Regions from separate parts of the Mycobacterium sp. NBC_00419 genome, predicted to be linked through region 1. Evidence: predicted binding sites of a transcription regulator. Region 1 holds the regulator's gene; the other holds the start of a gene.
The links. The regulator LexA, encoded in region 1, represses DNA repair genes until DNA is damaged. The targets are predictions, from matches to a motif close to CGAACANNTGTTCG.
Positions count from the first base shown of each region.

Region 2: OG976_RS25660 (HNH endonuclease signature motif containing protein) is a predicted target of LexA. The motif match lies at 3,144-3,157, and genes of this name have one in related genera.

Region 1 is NZ_CP107931.1:4,967,356-4,976,038, reverse strand. Features, by position in the region: gene OG976_RS23785 (alpha/beta fold hydrolase) at 1-421, shown strand, start outside; gene OG976_RS23780 (PhzF family phenazine biosynthesis protein) at 461-1,147, shown strand; gene nrdR (transcriptional regulator NrdR) at 1,155-1,619, opposite strand; gene OG976_RS23770 (LysM peptidoglycan-binding domain-containing protein) at 1,719-2,201, opposite strand; gene lexA (transcriptional repressor LexA) at 2,406-3,104, shown strand; gene OG976_RS23760 (LGFP repeat-containing protein) at 3,126-5,198, opposite strand; gene OG976_RS23755 (acyl-CoA dehydrogenase family protein) at 5,371-6,531, opposite strand; gene OG976_RS23750 (phosphorylase family protein) at 6,702-7,904, shown strand; gene OG976_RS23745 (molybdopterin guanine dinucleotide-containing S/N-oxide reductase) at 7,932-8,683, shown strand, end outside.
Region 2 is NZ_CP107931.1:5,365,641-5,374,323, forward strand. Features, by position in the region: gene OG976_RS25645 (phosphoglycerate kinase) at 1-676, shown strand, start outside; gene tpiA (triose-phosphate isomerase) at 684-1,469, shown strand; gene secG (preprotein translocase subunit SecG) at 1,500-1,733, shown strand; gene OG976_RS25660 (HNH endonuclease signature motif containing protein) at 1,748-3,130, opposite strand; gene ppc (phosphoenolpyruvate carboxylase) at 3,261-6,056, shown strand; gene OG976_RS25670 (hypothetical protein) at 6,104-6,226, shown strand; gene OG976_RS25675 (hypothetical protein) at 6,429-6,842, shown strand; gene OG976_RS25680 (ATPase) at 6,839-7,225, opposite strand; gene pgl (6-phosphogluconolactonase) at 7,231-7,974, opposite strand; gene opcA (glucose-6-phosphate dehydrogenase assembly protein OpcA) at 7,991-8,683, opposite strand, start outside.

The sequences.
Region 1 (8,683 bases):
CGAGCCGACGGCATCTTCGGCGTTCACCCGCACGCTGCGCTCGGTGGTGGACTGGCGCGGCCAGGTGGTGACCATGCTCGACCGATGTTATTTGACGGAATCCGTTCCCGTGCAATTGATTTGGGGTGATCAGGACGCCGTCATTCCGGTAGCCCACGCCAAGATGGCACATTCGGCCATGCCCGGTTCGCAGCTGGAGATCTTCGCCCGATCCGGGCATTTTCCGTTCCATGACGACCCCGACCGGTTCGTCGAGGTGGTGCAGCGGTTCATCGACTCCACGGCGCCGGCCGTGTACGACCAGAGCGTCCTGCGTGAGTTGTTGCGGACCGGCATCAGCGAGCGCTTGGTCACCGGCTCACTGGACACCCGGGTGGCGGTGCTCGACGCGATGGGCACCGACGAACGCAGCGCCACCTGATCTGTGCAACCAGCGCAGTGAGCGTCGTAGAGTCGGGTCATGACCGTCGACGTCACTGTCTTGCGGGTGTTCACTGACTCCACGGGCAACTTCGGCAATCCTCTCGGGGTCGTCGATGCCTCAACGGTGCCCGCCGGCGAGAGACAACGGATCGCCACCCAATTGGGTTATAGCGAAACGATATTCATCGATCTGCCCGATCCGGGCTCAACGACGGCGCATGCGCACATCTTTACTCCGACCACCGAACTGCCGTTCGCCGGGCATCCGACGGTAGGCGCGGGCTGGTGGCTGCGGGAGCAGGGCACACCGGTCCACACCCTGCAGGTCCCCGCAGGCATCGTCCAGGTCGGCCACGACGGCGAGCTGACGACCGTTCGAGCTCGCGCGGAATGGTCACCGGAGTTCGCCATTCATGACCTGCCATCAGCCGAACACGTGCTGGCCGCCGATCCGGGTGACTACGCCGATGACGCCGAGCACTACCTGTGGGCCTGGCTGGACCGCGAGCAGGGGCACATCCGGTCGCGGATGTTCGCCAACGATCTGGGGGTGCCGGAGGACGAGGCGACGGGTTCGGCGGCGGTCCGCATCACCGACCACCTCAGCCGCGACCTCACCATCACCCAGGGCAAGGGTTCCCGGCTGCAGACCTGGTGGAGTCCGGAGGGGTGGGTGATCGTCGGCGGCCGGGTGGTCGATGACGGAGTGCGGCGACTGGACTAAGTCGGGCTCAGCCGGAGGTTCCGACACTTCGGTGAGCCCGCAGCGCCTCGATCTCGCGTTCGAAATCCTCAGCCGAACTGAACGACCGGTACACCGAGGCGAAGCGCAGGTAGGCGACCTCGTCGAGTTCGCGCAGCGGGCCCAGAATCGCCAGGCCCACTTCGTGACTGGGCACCTCGGGTGATCCGCCGGCCCGCACCGTGTCCTCGACCTGCTGAGCGAGCAGGTTCAACGCGTCGTCGTCGACCTGACGGCCCTGGCAGGCGCGGCGCACCCCGCTGATGACCTTCTCCCGGCTGAACGGTTCGGTGACACCGCTGCGTTTGACCACGGCCAGGACGGCAGTCTCCACAGTGGTGAATCGCCGGCCGCATTCGGGGCAGGATCTGCGCCGCCGGATCGCCTGGCCTTCGTCGGTCTCACGCGAGTCGACGACGCGGGAATCGGGATGACGGCAAAACGGACAATGCATGACCGCTCCTTCGCCGCCGCAGCCGGGTGATGTGAACCACCCAGAGCCTACCCGGGCCATCCACCGGAGTGGGTCGTCGCGGCTCACGGCGCCGGCGAATCAGCCGATGGGCGCGATGAGGGTCTGCCCCGCATCCAGCGCGGCCGAATCGAGTTTGTTGAGCTCGCGGATGCGCTGGACGACCTGGGCGACCGGCGCCTCGGGTGCCACTCGGGAGGCGACCTGCTGCAACGTCTCACCGGCCTGCACCCGCACGACCGCGAGCTGATCGGGGATCGCCGCCGGCGCCACCTCCGCGGAGCTGAAGTGGAACAGCGAACCCAGCCACAGTGTGGTCAGCGCCGCCAGCCCCGCCAGCACGATGGTGACCGTCGTGCTGACCGGTCGGCGAGTGTGGGCCGCACGCGACACGGCAACGCCGGTGCCGCGGTAGTGCAGGTGGCCCACCGCCGGTCGCGCGGGACCAGGCCGGTTGTCGCGGGCACCGGCCGGACGCACCCGCACGGGCGAACCGGACCTGACCGGGTGCCGCCGATGCTCCGACGGCCACGCCACCACCTGCAAATCGTCGATGACTGTCATGTCCGCTCCTTCCTCCGATGCGCCCGACTGTTCGCTCTTGTGTTCGAAATATACTCGATCATGTGTTCGATGTCCGAACATGTGAGCGAGCGTGTCGGAAGAATAAAACGGGGCACCGACAAGTTTTCGCCTTGCGCGACCGAACATGCGACACGCTCGAACAAATGTTTGATTGTGTCAGCCCGGGCGACTACATTCGGCGCTATGAGTGACCGCAGTGAGACACCGGGGACCGACACCAGCAGCCGCGGCGGGGGTTCCGACAACGGATTGACCGAACGGCAGCGGACCATTCTCGAGGTCATCCGCGCATCCGTGACCACCCGCGGCTATCCCCCGAGCATCAGGGAGATCGGTGACGCCGTGGGGCTCACCTCGACGTCGTCGGTGGCCCACCAGCTGCGCACCCTCGAGCGCAAGGGCTTCATACGCAGGGATGCCAACCGGCCGCGTGCCGTCGACGTCCGGAGCGCGGAGGACATGCCGACGCCATCGGTGACCGAGGTCGCCGGCTCAGACGCCCTCCCCGAGCCGACGTTCGTGCCGGTCCTGGGCCGGATCGCGGCAGGTGGTCCCATCCTGGCCGAAGAGGCCGTCGAGGATGTCTTCCCGCTGCCGCGCGTACTCGTCGGCGAAGGATCGCTGTTCCTGCTGAAGGTCGTCGGCGAATCGATGGTCGACGCGGCCATCTGCGACGGCGACTGGGTGGTGGTGCGCCAGCAGAACGTCGCCGAGAACGGTGACATCGTGGCCGCCATGATCGACGGCGAAGCGACGGTCAAGACGTTCAAGAGAACCGGCGGTCAGGTGTGGCTGATGCCCCATAACCCGGCCTTCGACCCGATCCCCGGTAACGACGCCGCCATCCTGGGCAAGGTCGTCACCGTCATCCGCAAGATCTGACGGCGGGGCCGCTAGTCGGCGCTATTCGGCCTTGTGGAACCCGTTGGCCTGGGCCAGTTCCTCGCTGGCGAACCACACCTCAGGAACGGTGTGCTCGTAGAGCTCGGACTCCGGCGTGTAGTACAGACCGGAGTGGGTGTTGGCCTTGATCACATAGCCTTCCGGCGCCTGATACGGATCGGCCAGCGGCAGGTGGATCGCAGGACGGGCATTGTCCTGTTCGTCGTGCGGATCCGACTGCAGCTCTTCAGCAGGCTCGACGGTCACATCCTCGTCAGGCACGAGCGGGACCTCGTCGGGTTCCTCGGCGGCACGACGACGACGCGGCGTCGCGATACCACCCATGTCGAGGCGCCACATCGACTGTGACTCTTCAAGATTGACTGCGGCGTGGCGGCCCGAGTCGCTGGCTTCCTCGGACTCCTCCTCGACCTCGGCGTACTCCGCATACTCCGGGTGTGCGTCGCTCGCCTCGGTGTCGGGTTCAGGCTCGGCCGGAATCCGGGTCGGCGTGGTGTCGATGGAGTCCTGGTCGCCGTCGAACACGTCGTCAGGACCGGGCATGGTCTGGGTTCCCAGACCAGCGGAGGACCAGTTGAACCCGGAGGAACTCGGAACCTCAGCCAGGCCGCCGTCGGGATAGGAGGAGTACCGCGACGATTCCGAGTCGCCGGGCCAGCGATCGTCCTCGTCGTACTCGGAATCCTCGAAGTCGTCGTCGTCCTCGACGTTGGCGGCGCGGCGGCGTTGCAGCCACAGCAGACCCATGGCGAGCACGCCGATCAGCAGCACTGCCGGGATGATCACCAGCAGCCACCACCAGTGCCAGGTGAACGACTTGCCGGGCTTGCCGTCCGCGCCCGGCGCACCGGGCGTCTGCGGGGCGGTCGCCACGGGCACCTCGAGGCCCGACAACTGCCCGGCCAACTCCGGCGGCTTGGTAGTGAAGGCATTGGTGGCTTTATTAAAGGAGATCTCGCCACCACTGAACTTCTGGGTAACCGTGTCGCCGTCGGCGCTCTGCTCGCCGGTGGGCACGCCGAGCGAGCCCGTCGCGCCGCCGAGTTTGGCCCAGGCCGCGTTGATCGCACCGCGGACCACGATCGCGCCGTTGTCCGGCGTCCAGAAGATCACCGGCTTGTCCGCTGCGCTGAACGTGCTCACCCGGCTGTTGGGTGCGCCGCCGTCAGCCTCGGTGCCGGTCGGCAGACCGAGGTCACCGGTCGGGCCACCGGCCGACTCGTACTTCGACAGGATCGCGCCGGTCACCGCGTGGGCGCCGGTCGCCGGCGAGTAGAAGATCTTGCCGCCGGCGTAATCCTGCGCGGCGCCGTCGCTGCCGACGGTGTACTGCGCACCTTGCCGTGCGCCCAGCACACCGGAGATACCCCCGGCTTCCCGCCAGGCCTGGTTGATCAGCGTCGTCGGATCCGACGGGACCTCGACACCGGCGAGGTTCGCGGCCAGGTCAGGCGGGTCAGTGGTGAACACCTTGGAGGCGTCGTTGTAGGACACCGTGCCGCCGGTGAACGTCTGGGTGACAACGTCGCCGTCATAGGTTTCGTCGCCGGTGGGAGCGCCCAATGTGCCACCGGAACCGCCGAGCTTGTCCCACGCGGCATTGATGGCGCCACGCACAACCCATGCGCCGGTGTCTGCCGTCCAGAAGATCGCAGGCTTGTCGCTGGCGCTGAACGTGCTGACCCTGCTGTCCGGGCCGAGCAGGCCGGCCACCTCGTCGATGGTCGGGAAGCCGAGGTCGCCGTCGGCGGGGCCGCCGAGTGCCTGGTACTTGTCCAGGATCGCGCCGAAGAGAAGGTGAGCGCCGGTAGCCGGGGTGAAGAAGATCTTGCCGCCGGTGAAGTTCTGCGCGAATCCATCGCCGACCGGGTAGACGTCGCCGTCCTTGCCACCCACCGGCGACCCGTCTCCGCCGGCGGCCTGCCACGCCTGATCGATGGCCGCGTTGGCGGCATCGCTTTCCGGTGATGCCACCACTGCAGGAGCAACCAGCAGCGCCGCCGCAGCCGTCGCGACCACGCCAAGCGCTAGTCGCCCGACGCCTCTGCTGAGACGACTTCCAAGCCAGGTCATGTAACTCCCCTGCGTTCCGATCACGATTCCTCTAGTTATAGTCCGCGTCAACTCTGCGTCAGCAGAACACGACACGCGGCTATATCCGAGATACGGCACGCAGAAACCCCGGAAAACGGCACTAAGTCGTGACAAAACTGCAGTACGCGGCTACCGGAGCGGACGGCCGGGCCTAGACGCCCAGGCTGCGCCCGATGATCTCCTTCATGATCTCGGTCGTCCCGCCGTAGATGGTCTGCACGCGGGCGTCCAGGTAGGCGCGGGCCACGTTGTACTCGCGCATGTAGCCGTACCCGCCGTGCAGCTGAAGGCAGCGGTCGATGATCTTGACCTGGGCTTCCGTGGTCCACCACTTGGCCATCGCGGCCTGCTCGGCGGTCAGCTTCTCGTCGAGGTGCAGCCGGATGAACTCGTCGACCATGATCCGCACCGCCGTGGCCTCGGTGGCCAGCTCAGCCAGCAGAAAGCGGCTGTTCTGGAACGACCCGATCGGCTTGCCGAACGCCTTGCGCTCCTTGGTGTACTGGATGGTCTCGGCCAGCACGGCCTCGATGGCGGACGCGGCCATGATGGCGATCGAGATCCGCTCCTGCGGCAGGTTCTCCATCAGATAGATGAAGCCCTTCCCTTCTTCGCCGAGCAGGTTCTCCACCGGCACCTTCACATCGGTGAACGACAGCTCGGCAGTGTCCTGGGCGTCGAGGCCGACCTTGTCGAGGTGACGGCCGCGCTCGAAACCCTCCATGCCGCGCTCGACGACGAGCAGCGAGAAGCCCAGCGCACCCTTCTCGGGATCGGTCTGGGCCACCACGATGACCAGGTCGGAGTTGATGCCGTTGGTGATGAAGGTCTTCGACCCGTTGAGGATGTAGTGATCACCCTCTTTGACCGCGCGGGTCTTGATGCCCTGCAGGTCACTGCCGGTACCCGGCTCGGTCATGGCGATCGCCGTGATGAGCTCACCGGTGCAGAACTTCGGCAGCCAGCGCTGCTTCTGCTCCTCGGTGGTCAGGCGCAGCAGATACGGCGCGACGACGTCGTTGTGCAGCGAGAAGCCCAGTCCGCTGTAGCGGCCGGCGACCGTCTCCTCCACGACGATGGTGTTGTACCGGAAGTCGTCGTTGCCACCGCCGCCGTACTCCTCCGGCACCGCCATGCCCAGGAAGCCCTGCTTGCCGGCCTCCAGCCACACCCCGCGGTCGACGATCTTGTCCTTCTCCCACTGGTCGTGGTACGGCGCGACGTGGCGCTCGAGGAAGGCCCGGTAGGACTCGCGGAACAGCTCGTGCTCCGGCTCGAACAGCGTCCGGTCGTACTTGACGGCAGTGCTCATGGGTATACCTCCGGGGAATCGGTGTAATCGCTGGGCGTGCTTGCCACGAGAATAGACCAACCGAGTAGTTGGTCGAGAATCGGCCGGACGGGCGCGCTCCCCCGTTCACTCGGAGTTCGAACACCGGCGGTGTGACGCCGTTATCGTGTCGCCAAGTCGGGATGGTGGGCATGTGGACAACGGTTCAATCGAATAAGCGCCGCTGGTTGTGGGTTGTCGCACTGGCAGCCGGTGTGGGTGCGGGACTGCTGGCGTGGCCGGCCGCTGCCGTCGCCGAGACGGCGAGTTCGTCCGCATCGGCCCACCACGCCTCCAGCGGCCAGGTGCAGCGCCGCCCCGCCCGAACCAAGCCCGCGCCGGTCGCTCGTCCGGTCACCGCCAGTGCCGGGCACTCGGCGCGGCGCGCACCGACACCGGCGGTCAACGACCCGGGCACCGTCGACAACGCCGGCCCAGCGGGCCTGCCCGAGAAGCGGACGTTGATCCTGTCGGCGTTTCCCGCCGAGACCGACGCAATCCTGGCACGGACGACCCTGGACCCCGGCCCGTCGGTGGTCGTCGACGGGGCGCACTTCTATCTCGGCGACATGGGCGGCAAGAAAGTCATCGTCGCGATGACCGGTATCGGAATGGTGAATGCAACCCGCACCACCACAACGGCTTTCGAGCATTTCACCGCCGAAACGGGCACGACGATCGGCGCGGTGGTGTTCTCCGGTGTCGCGGGTGGTTTCGCAGGCACACAGATCGGTTCGGTGACCGTACCCGCCCGGTGGACCGCCGATGACGGAGCCACCTGGCACCCGGTGGACTCCGGATTGCTGGCCGCCGCCGGTGCGGTCTCGGTCGACCTGATGAGTACGGACAGTATTGGCGATCCGGCATGCCTGTGTAGCGGTCTGACGTCGGGCCTGCGGATCGACCTGGGCCGCGAGCCGACTGTGGTGGTCGGGGGCGACGGCTCCAGTGACGATAACAATGGCGGCACCGCCTTCCCGGCGATTCCATTGGGGGGTGCGGTTTTCGGACCTCAGCCCTGTGCAGCGCCGGACTACTCACCGCTGTCGACCGGCAACTTCGCCAGCGCAATCGGGCCATTTCTGGTCCGCGGCCTGCTCAACAACATCACCGGACTGCTGACCAACACCAACCCGCCTGTCGACGCAGTCGACCAGGAAACGGCCGCGGCACATCGGGTGGCCGACGCCTATGGTGTGCCGTTCCTCGGTATTCGCGGGATCTCCGACGGCGCCGGGGATCCGCTGAACCTGCCGGGAATTCCGTTCCTGCAGTTCTTCGTCTACCGCCAGATCGCCGCCGACAATGCCGCGATCGTCACGGAAGCTCTGCTGGGGAACTGGGCGGGCGCGTAGGCAGGGCGCCCGCTTACACTTTCAGCCATGGGCCGAGCCCCCACGAGTCTTACGCACTGGGGTGCGTTCAGCGCCAGTGTCGCCGATGGCGAGATCACCTCGGTGTCGGCCATTCCCGGGGACAGCGACCCTTCTCCCCTACTGGGCAACATTCCCGGGTCTGTGCGCCACCCGTCGCGCATCACCACACCGGCGGTGCGGCGCGGATGGCTGCGCGACGGACCCGGCCCCACGGCGGCACGCGGCGCCGACGAGTTCGTCGCCGTCGGCTGGGACGAACTGACCGAGCTGCTGGCTGCCGAGTTGCGCCGTGTCGTGGACACCTACGGCAACGAGGCGATCTACGGCGGGTCCTACGGCTGGGCCAGCGCGGGCCGGTTTCACCACGCGCAGAGCCAGGTACACCGGTTCCTGAAAATGCTTGGCGGCTACACCTTCTCCCGGCACTCCTACAGTCTGGGCGCCACCGGGGTGATCATGCCGCGGGTGGTGGGCACCCACGACGACCTGTTCAAGCGCTCGACGCAGTGGACCGTGATCGCCGAGCACACCGAGCTTCTGGTGTGCTTCGGCGGGGTCAACCTGAAGAACACCGGGATCAATCACGGTGGCACCACCGATCATCCGGCGCGCGCCGCACTGAACCGGTTCCGGGACAAGGGCGGCGCCATCGTCTCGATCAGCCCACTGCGTTCCGATGTCGACGGCGACTGTCAGTGGCTGCCGGCCACGCCCGGCACCGACGTCGCGATCATGCTGGCGCTGGCCCATGTGCTGGC
Region 2 (8,683 bases), 400 kb from region 1:
CACGCTGGTCGCTGCCGAGGTCAAGGTTCTCGAGCAGCTCACCTCCGCCGGTGAGCGGCCGTACGCCGTGGTGTTGGGCGGCTCGAAGGTGTCCGACAAACTCGCCGTGATCGAGAACCTGGCCACCAAGGCCGACAGCCTGATCATCGGTGGCGGCATGTGTTTCACCTTCCTTGCCGCGCAAGGACTTTCGGTGGGATCCTCGCTGCTGCAGGAAGAGATGATCGACACCTGCCGCCAGCTGCTGGAGACCTACGGCGACGTGATTCACCTGCCGGTCGACATTGTCGTCGCGGCGGAGTTCGCTGCCGACTCGCCGCCGGACACCGTGGCGGCCGACCAGATTCCGGCCGACAAGATGGGCCTGGACATCGGGCCGGAGTCGGTCAAGCGGTTCAGCACGCTGCTGTCCAACGCGCGCACCATCTTCTGGAACGGACCGATGGGTGTGTTCGAGTTCCCTGCCTTCTCGGCGGGGACCAAGGGGGTGGCCGAGGCGATCATCGGCGCCACCGCCAAGGGCGCGTTCAGCGTTGTGGGCGGCGGCGACTCGGCGGCGGCTGTGCGTCAGCTCGGGCTGCCTGAGGACGGCTTCTCGCACATTTCGACCGGCGGCGGTGCATCGCTGGAATACCTTGAGGGCAAGTCTCTGCCCGGTATCGAGATTCTGAATTAGGAGTCCTGTGTCCCGTAAGCCGCTGATCGCTGGCAACTGGAAGATGAACCTCAACCACTTCGAGGCCATCGCTCTTGTCCAGAAGATCGCATTCTCGTTGCCCGACAAGTACTTCGACAAGGTCGACGTCACCGTCATCCCGCCGTTCACTGATCTGCGCAGTGTGCAGACCCTCGTCGACGGCGACAAGCTGCGGCTGACCTACGGCGCCCAGGACCTGTCCCAGCACGACTCCGGCGCCTATACCGGCGAGATCAGTGGTGCGTTCCTGGCCAAGCTGGGGTGCACGTTCGCCGTCGTCGGACATTCCGAGCGCCGCACCTATCACCACGAGGACGATGCCCTGGTGGCCGCCAAGGCCGCCGCGGCGTTCCGGCACGGCCTGATCCCGATCGTCTGCATTGGCGAGCACCTCGACGTGCGTGAGGCCGGCAACCACGTGGAGTACAACGTCGAGCAGTTGCGCGGCTCGCTGGCGGGGCTGACCAACGAACAGCTGACCGACGTCGTCATCGCCTACGAGCCGGTGTGGGCGATCGGCACCGGCCGGGTGGCCAGCGCGGCCGACGCGCAGGAGGTCTGTGCAGCGATCCGTGCGGAGCTGGCGAATATCGCAACTCCCCAGATCGCCGCTGGTGTGCGGGTGCTCTACGGCGGCTCGGTCAACGCCAAGAACGTCGGCGAGATCGTCGCTCAGGAGGACGTCGACGGTGCCCTGGTGGGTGGCGCGTCGCTGGACGGTGAGCAGTTCGCCATTCTCTCGGCGATCGCCGCGGGCGGGCCGCTGCCGTAACCGGGCCGCGAACCCGGTATTCTGGGCGCCATGGTTTTGACCCTGCAGATCATCCTGGTGGTCACCAGCGTCCTGGTGGTCCTGTTGGTGCTGCTGCACCGTGCCAAGGGTGGCGGCCTGTCGACCCTGTTCGGCGGCGGCGTGCAGTCCAGCCTGTCCGGGTCGACCGTGGTGGAGAAGAACCTCGACCGCCTGACGTTGTTCGTCACCGGCATCTGGGTGGTGTCCATCATCGGCATGGCACTGCAGATCAAGTACTCCTGATCCGCTGCCCCACCTCACGGGGACTCGCCCCCGTCTTCGAGTAATCGCTCGGGATGGTGCACGTCGTTGACCCGCGGTGGACCGGTGCCGTCTGACCACGCGATGCGCCCGTCTCCGGTGACTGTCGTGTCGTAGACGCCGTCGGTGACCGCGTCGTGGTCGCCGTCGCAGCCGAAGTACAGATTGTCGGCATCGGTCGGCCCACCCGCGCTCCAGGCCTGCGCGTGGTGGACTTCGCAGTCGTATCCCCGGACACAGCAGTTCGGTTTGGTGCAGCCTCCGTCGCGGGCGTGGCAGATGATCCGATGGTCCGGCGTCGCCAGCCGTTTGGAGCGGCCAAGGTAGATCGGTCGTTCGGAATGGTCCTCGAACACGGCGAGATAGTGGACGGAACCGGCGGCCATCCGAATCAGGTCGCGCATCGGTAGCCGCCCCGCCCCGCCCGTACGCGCCGGCGGCGGCATTGGCACGCTGGGGTCGTGCAGGGCCCGGGCGGCCTGGTCGAGTTCGGACAGTGTCGTCGTCACGACGACGGTCACCGGCATTCCCCGATGCTTGCCCAGGGCGCCCGACCCGATCGCCGCTCTCAAGGCCAGCTTCAGCGCATCGTGGCTCCGTTGTTGGCAGCTCCGGGTGTCGCGCTCGTCGCCACCGGGCTGGTGGCGCCCAGGGCGTACCGCCGAGATCACCGCCTCCAGATAGGCGCGGGCCTCTGGGTCGAGCCAGCCGGACAGCCTGCTCATCCCGTCGGCGCCCTGACGGCTCAACAGCAGGCCGCGACGCCGGGCACGATCCTCGTCGGTGAAGTTGCCGTCGGGATTGAGGCAGTCGGCGATCGTCGCACCGACCACGGTGACGAACTGCGAATCCTGTTCGCGGGCGTGCCGCACCAGCGCCCGTTCCGCCTTGTCCTTGTCGACGGCAGACACCGACGCCGGCAGCAGGTCGAGCGCCCGGCACACGGCGCTGATGTGGTCGTCACCGATGTCGCCGGCTTGCACCGCGGCGGCGAGTTCGGGCAGTTCTGGGGCAACCGGAGGCCCGGTGAGTGATCGTCGAGGGCGGATCCGCGCCGCCACCCGGAACCGGCGCCGCACCTCGCCGGCGGTCAGCCGCAGCCGGGATGCCAGTTCGTCGCGCACCTTGACCCCGACAGGCGGCCGGGCGTCGTCCGCACCGTCGACCGGGTCGGCGATCTCGCCGAACACGCGATACGACAGCCCGCGGCTGGTCCGCTGCTGGTTCTCCAGCCGCTCGGCCATCTCGATCCGAAAAGCATTGCCCGCCAGATCAGTACATGTCGTCCGCAGTCGGGAGTACGCGGCGTCGATCGCATCGAGTTCGGCGCGAACCAGCTCGTGGGCCGCCTCGGCGGTGAGCGGTTCGAGCACGGTCATAAACCCACGGTATCGAACACATGTTCGCATGCAACGGTTCGTGCGTCGTGCTGTGGATGAATCGGGATCTGTGGATAGCCTCACCGCCCCTCGTCCTGCGGGCTGGCCACCCCGCGCCGATACTGGACGCATGGCAGAGGTCTCTGATGTGACGCTCGAACCGATCGGTGCCGTTCACCGCACCCAGGTCGGGCGGGAGGCCACCGAACCGATGCGCCGCGACATCCGCCTGCTCGGCGCGATCCTCGGTGACACGGTGCGTGAACAGAACGGCGAGGAGGTCTTCGACCTCGTCGAACGGGCCAGGGTGGAGTCATTCCGGGTCCGGCGCTCCGAGATCGACCGCACCGAACTGGCCCGGCTCTTCGACGGAATCGACATCCACCGGGCCATCCCGGTCATCCGTGCCTTCACCCACTTCGCCCTGCTGGCCAACGTCGCCGAGGACATCCATCGGGAGCGTCGCCGCGCTGTCCACGTCGCGGCAGGTGAGCCGCCGCAGGACAGCACGCTGGCCGCCACCTACGGCAAGCTCGAGGCCGCCGAACTCGACGCCGACACCGTCGCCGCGGCGTTGCGCGGTGCGCTGGTCTCGCCGGTGATCACCGCCCATCCGACGGAGACCCGCAGGCGTACGGTCTTCGACACCCAGCACCGGATCACCCAGCTCATGCGGTTGCGGCTGCACGGGCAGGACGAGACCGAGGACGGCCGGCCGGTCGAAACCGAGCTGCGCCTGCAGATCCTCACGCTCTGGCAGACGGCGCTGATCAGGTTGTCCCGCTTGAAGATTCAGGACGAGATCGAAGTCGGCCTGCGCTACTACCCGGCGGCGCTCTTCGAGGTCATCCCCAAGGTCAACGCCGAGGTGCGCAACGCGCTGCGGGCCAGGTGGCCGGGTGCCGATCTGTTGCCCGAGCCGATCCTGCGCCCCGGGTCCTGGATCGGCGGCGACCGCGACGGTAACCCGAACGTCACCGCCGAGGTCGTCCGGCTGGCGACCGGCAGCGCCGCCTTCACCGCTCTGGCGCACTACTTCGCCGAGCTGACCGCACTCGAGCAGGAACTGTCCATGTCGGCCCGACTGGTCAAGACCTCCGAGGAACTGCAGCAACTGGCCGCGGACCTCGACGAGCCGGCCCGCTCCGACGAGCCCTACCGCAGGGCACTGCGCGTGGTGCACGCCAGGCTGACCGCCACCTCCGCGAACATCCTCGACCGCCAACCCGAGCGCATCCTCGACCTCGGGCTGCAGCCTTATGTGACACCGGGTGAACTGCTGGACGATCTCGACGTCATTGGTGATTCCCTGCGGCGCAACGGAAGTGCGCTGCTGGCCGACGACCGGCTGGCGCGGCTTCGTGACGCCGTGGACGCCTTCGGGTTTCACCTCAGCGGGCTGGACATGCGGCAGAACTCCGAGACGCACGAGCAGGTGGTCGCCGAACTGCTGGCATGGGCAGGCGTGCACGCCGACTATGCGTCGCTGCCGGAACCCGAACGGGTGGAGCTCCTGGTTGCCGAGCTGGCCACCCGCCGCCCGCTGATCCGTGACGATGCCGAGCTGTCCGAGCTCGCGCGCAAGGAACTCGACATCGTGTTTGCCGCGGCGCGGGCGGTGCGAGTCTTCGGCGCTGCGGCCGTGCCGAACTACATCATCTCGATGTGTCAGTCGGTGTCGGACATGCTCGAAGCCGCGATTCTTCTGAAAGAAGCCGGGCTACTTGATGTTTCCTCGGATCAGGTGTGCGCCCCGGTCGGGATCGTGCCGCTGTTCGAGACCATCGACGACCTGCAGCGCGGATCGTCGATCCTGGAGTCGATACTCGACCTGCCGCTGTACCGGGCGATGGTTCACGCCCGGGGCGAGAGCCAGGAGATCATGCTGGGGTACTCCGATTCGAACAAGGACGGCGGCTACCTGGCGGCCAACTGGGCGCTCTACCGCGCCGAGCTCGACCTGGTCGAATCCGCCCGTAAGACCGGAATTCGGCTACGGCTCTTCCATGGCCGTGGCGGCACGGTAGGCCGCGGCGGCGGCCCGAGCTACGACGCCATCCTGGCCCAGCCGCCGGGCGCGGTGAACGGCTCGCTGCGGCTGACCGAACAGGGTGAGGTGATCGCCGCCAAGTACGCCGAACCGCGCATCGCGCACCGCAATCTCGAGACGCTGCTGGCCGCGACGCTGGAGTCGACCCTGCTCGACGTCGAGGGCCTCGGTGACGCCGCCGGGCCGGCCTACGAGGTGCTCGACGATCTCGCGGCGCGCGCACAGCGGGCATACTCCGAATTGGTGCACGAGACACCGGGATTCGTCGAGTACTTCAAGGAGTCCACCCCGGTCAGTGAAATCGGGTCGCTGAACATCGGGAGCCGTCCCACCTCCCGCAAGCCCACCACCTCGATCTCCGATCTGCGGGCGATCCCGTGGGTGCTGGCCTGGAGCCAGTCGCGGGTGATGCTGCCCGGCTGGTATGGCACCGGCACCGCCATCGAGGACTGGATCGCCGAGGACGGGTCCAGGCTCGAGGTGTTGCAGGACCTCTACGCCAAGTGGCCGTTCTTCGCCACCGTGTTGTCCAACATGGCCCAGGTGCTGTCGAAGTCCGATATGGGGCTGGCAGCCCGGTACTCCGAACTCGTCGCGGACGCCGAACTGCGGCAGCGGGTGTTCGACAAGATCGTCGCCGAACACGACCGGACCATTCGCATGCACAAGCTGATCACCGGTCACGACGACCTGCTGGCCGATAACCCGTCGCTGGCCCGGTCGGTGTTCAACAGGTTCCCCTACCTCGAGCCGCTGAACCACCTGCAGGTGGAACTGCTGCGCCGATACCGCTCGGGAGACACCGACGAACTGGTGCAGCGCGGCATCCTGCTCACCATGAGCGGTCTGGCGACTGCGCTGCGCAACAGCGGCTAGCTGAACTCCGCGGGAACCGGCGGCCGCCGGGCAGCGTCGAACTCGGTATGACACAACCCGGCGAGGTTTCGATGGACAACACGGCCGACCTGATCGGCCCCCTCCCGCTGGTGGCGCCCCCGGTACTGGCCGACTGGAGCGTCGCGGATCCGGCTGACGGCTGGTGGTGAGGTAGCCGCCGGGCAGTCCAGGTTTGCCAGGTTTCCCGATCCGGGTGCGATGGTTACCTCCGTTGGTGTTCGCCTGAGGGACAACCCTTTTGACAGGGGGCGCGATCGGCAATATTCAGGTATTGCCCGGGCTGAAACTGTGACATCATTTGTCGGCCACCGGTGTCGCCGGCTGGGTTTCGCATCGCTGACCGGAGGCTCATTGACCGTGACCCATGTGCTGTTCGTCGCCGCGCCACACGCATCAGCCCGCGCCTTGGCCGAAGCCATGCTCCAGTGTTTCGGGATCAACCCCTCAACGATCGCGAAGGTGGACCAGTGCACGGCCCAGACCGCATCCGCGAGCGTCGGCCTGCCGCTCGGGGTCGATTATCACGCGTTCCGCGGTCCGGAACTTCCCGCGCGGGTCAGTGCGATCAGTTTGTCGGGTAGTTACCTTCGCAAAGTTCGCGAAGAGTTTGCCCACATTCCTGAACTGCCGGCTCTTCTGTTCGGCGCGACGCACCTGGTTCGGGTCGATCACGAGCTGACCGACGGCGCGGCGGAGGCGGCGATCGCCGGCTTCGCCCGCCAGCACCGCATCCGTCGACTCGACGTCGAGAAGCTGCCCGGCTAACGCTCGCCGGCCCGCCGCACCGCGTTGACCACTCCGCGCACCGCCGACTCGGTCACCGCCAGCGGTGACATCACCGCTTCACCGATTCCGACGATCCGCTCGACGCGCCCGACGACGCCTTCCATCCGCGCGACGATGGCATTCAGGCGCGGTGCCAGTTCGTCGATCCGGGTCAACGTCGAGTTGAAGACGCCCAAGGTCTCCTCGAAGTACTCCATGGTGCCGTTCATCCCGCTCAACGTCTTGTTCAGATCGGTGAGCGCCTCACTCATGCCGACCAGGATCGTGTCGAGCTGATCGACGGTCACATCGGCGTTCAGCGCCGCCTGTGCGAGCGTCTTGATCCGGTCGCGGCCGCTGCGGGGCGGCGTCTTGTCAACCATGAGGCTCAGTGTGGCAGCTTGCTCGCCGCCGTGGTGTCGAGTAGCCAGACCGTCGCGTCGCGCCCGACGGCACCCGCGGCCGGGATGTCCGCCGGCTGCGCACCGCAGATCGCCTCGGCTACCGCGTCGGCCTTGGCCTCGCCGGAGACCACCAGCCACACCTCCCGCGAGCGCTGCACCGCAGGCAATGTCAGCGTGATGCGCCGCGGCGGCGGCTTGGGGGAGTCCTCCACGCCGACCACCAGTCGGGTCGTCTCCAGGGTGGCAGCTGAGTGCGGGAACAACGAGTTGACGTGTCCCTCGCCGCCCATACCGAGCAGGTGGACGTCGAAAACCGGTGCCGGCTCGCCTGGTTCGGCAATCTCGGCCAGGACTGTCGCATAGTCAGCCGCCGCCGCATCGAGGTCGTCACCGAACTCGCCGTCACTGGACGCCATCGGATGGATGTTGGCCTCCGGGATAGCGATGTGGTCGAGGAGGGCTTCCCGGGCCTGCTTGTCGTTGCGCTCGTCGTCGGCCGCGGGCACGTACCGTTCGTCACCCCAGAACAGGTGAACCTTGGACCAATCGACGTCGTCGTCGTGTGCGCCGACGTGCTTGAGCAACCCGATACCGGTACCGCCGCCGGTGAGGACGATCAGTGCCCGCCCCCGCGCGGCGATGGCGCCGGTGATCGCCCCGACCAGCCGGTCCCCGGCGGCAGCTACCAGTGCGTCGGTGTCGGGATAGGTTTCGACGATTCGGGTCATGTCAGTGCCGAGCCCCTCAGGAGTAGTCCACGTTGTCGATGCCGGCCAGCGCCTCGTGGTAGATCTCATCCGCATCAAGACGACGCATATCCTCGGCCAGGCATTCGCGGGTCTCCCGGCGTGGCAACGGCAGTAGCGCCTCGGGGCGGGCGGTGCGGCTCAGCGTGGCGGTGACACCGTCTTGCGGACGGCTCAGCGTCACCGTCTCCGACGGCCGGACCAGTTCCACCTTCAGTTCGCCGATGGTGCGCGTGACGGTGCCGTCTATCCGGCTGGCCAGCCAGCCCGCCAGGATGTCCAGTGCCGGTTCGTCTTCCAGGCCGGACACCACCGCCGAGGTCACCGGCTCATAGGGAGGTTGGTCGATGGCAGAGGCCAGCAGTGCCCGCCAGTAGGTGATCCGGCTCCAGGCCAGGTCGGTGTCGCCATCGGTGTAGCCCGCGAGCCTGCTCTTGATCGAGGCCAGTGGGTCAGCGGCCCCCGTGGCGTCGGTGATCCGCCGAATTGCCAAGCAGCCCAGGGGATCCTGGGCAGGAACCGCAGGTGCAGCCCCGGGCCACCAGGCGACCACCGGTGTGTCGGGGAGCAGGAACGGCAGCACCACGCTGCTGGCATGCGCCGACAACGGTCCGGAGATCTTCAGCACCACAACCTCGCCGGCGCCTGCGTCGCCGCCCACTCGCAGCTGGCCATCCAGTCGTGGCTCGGC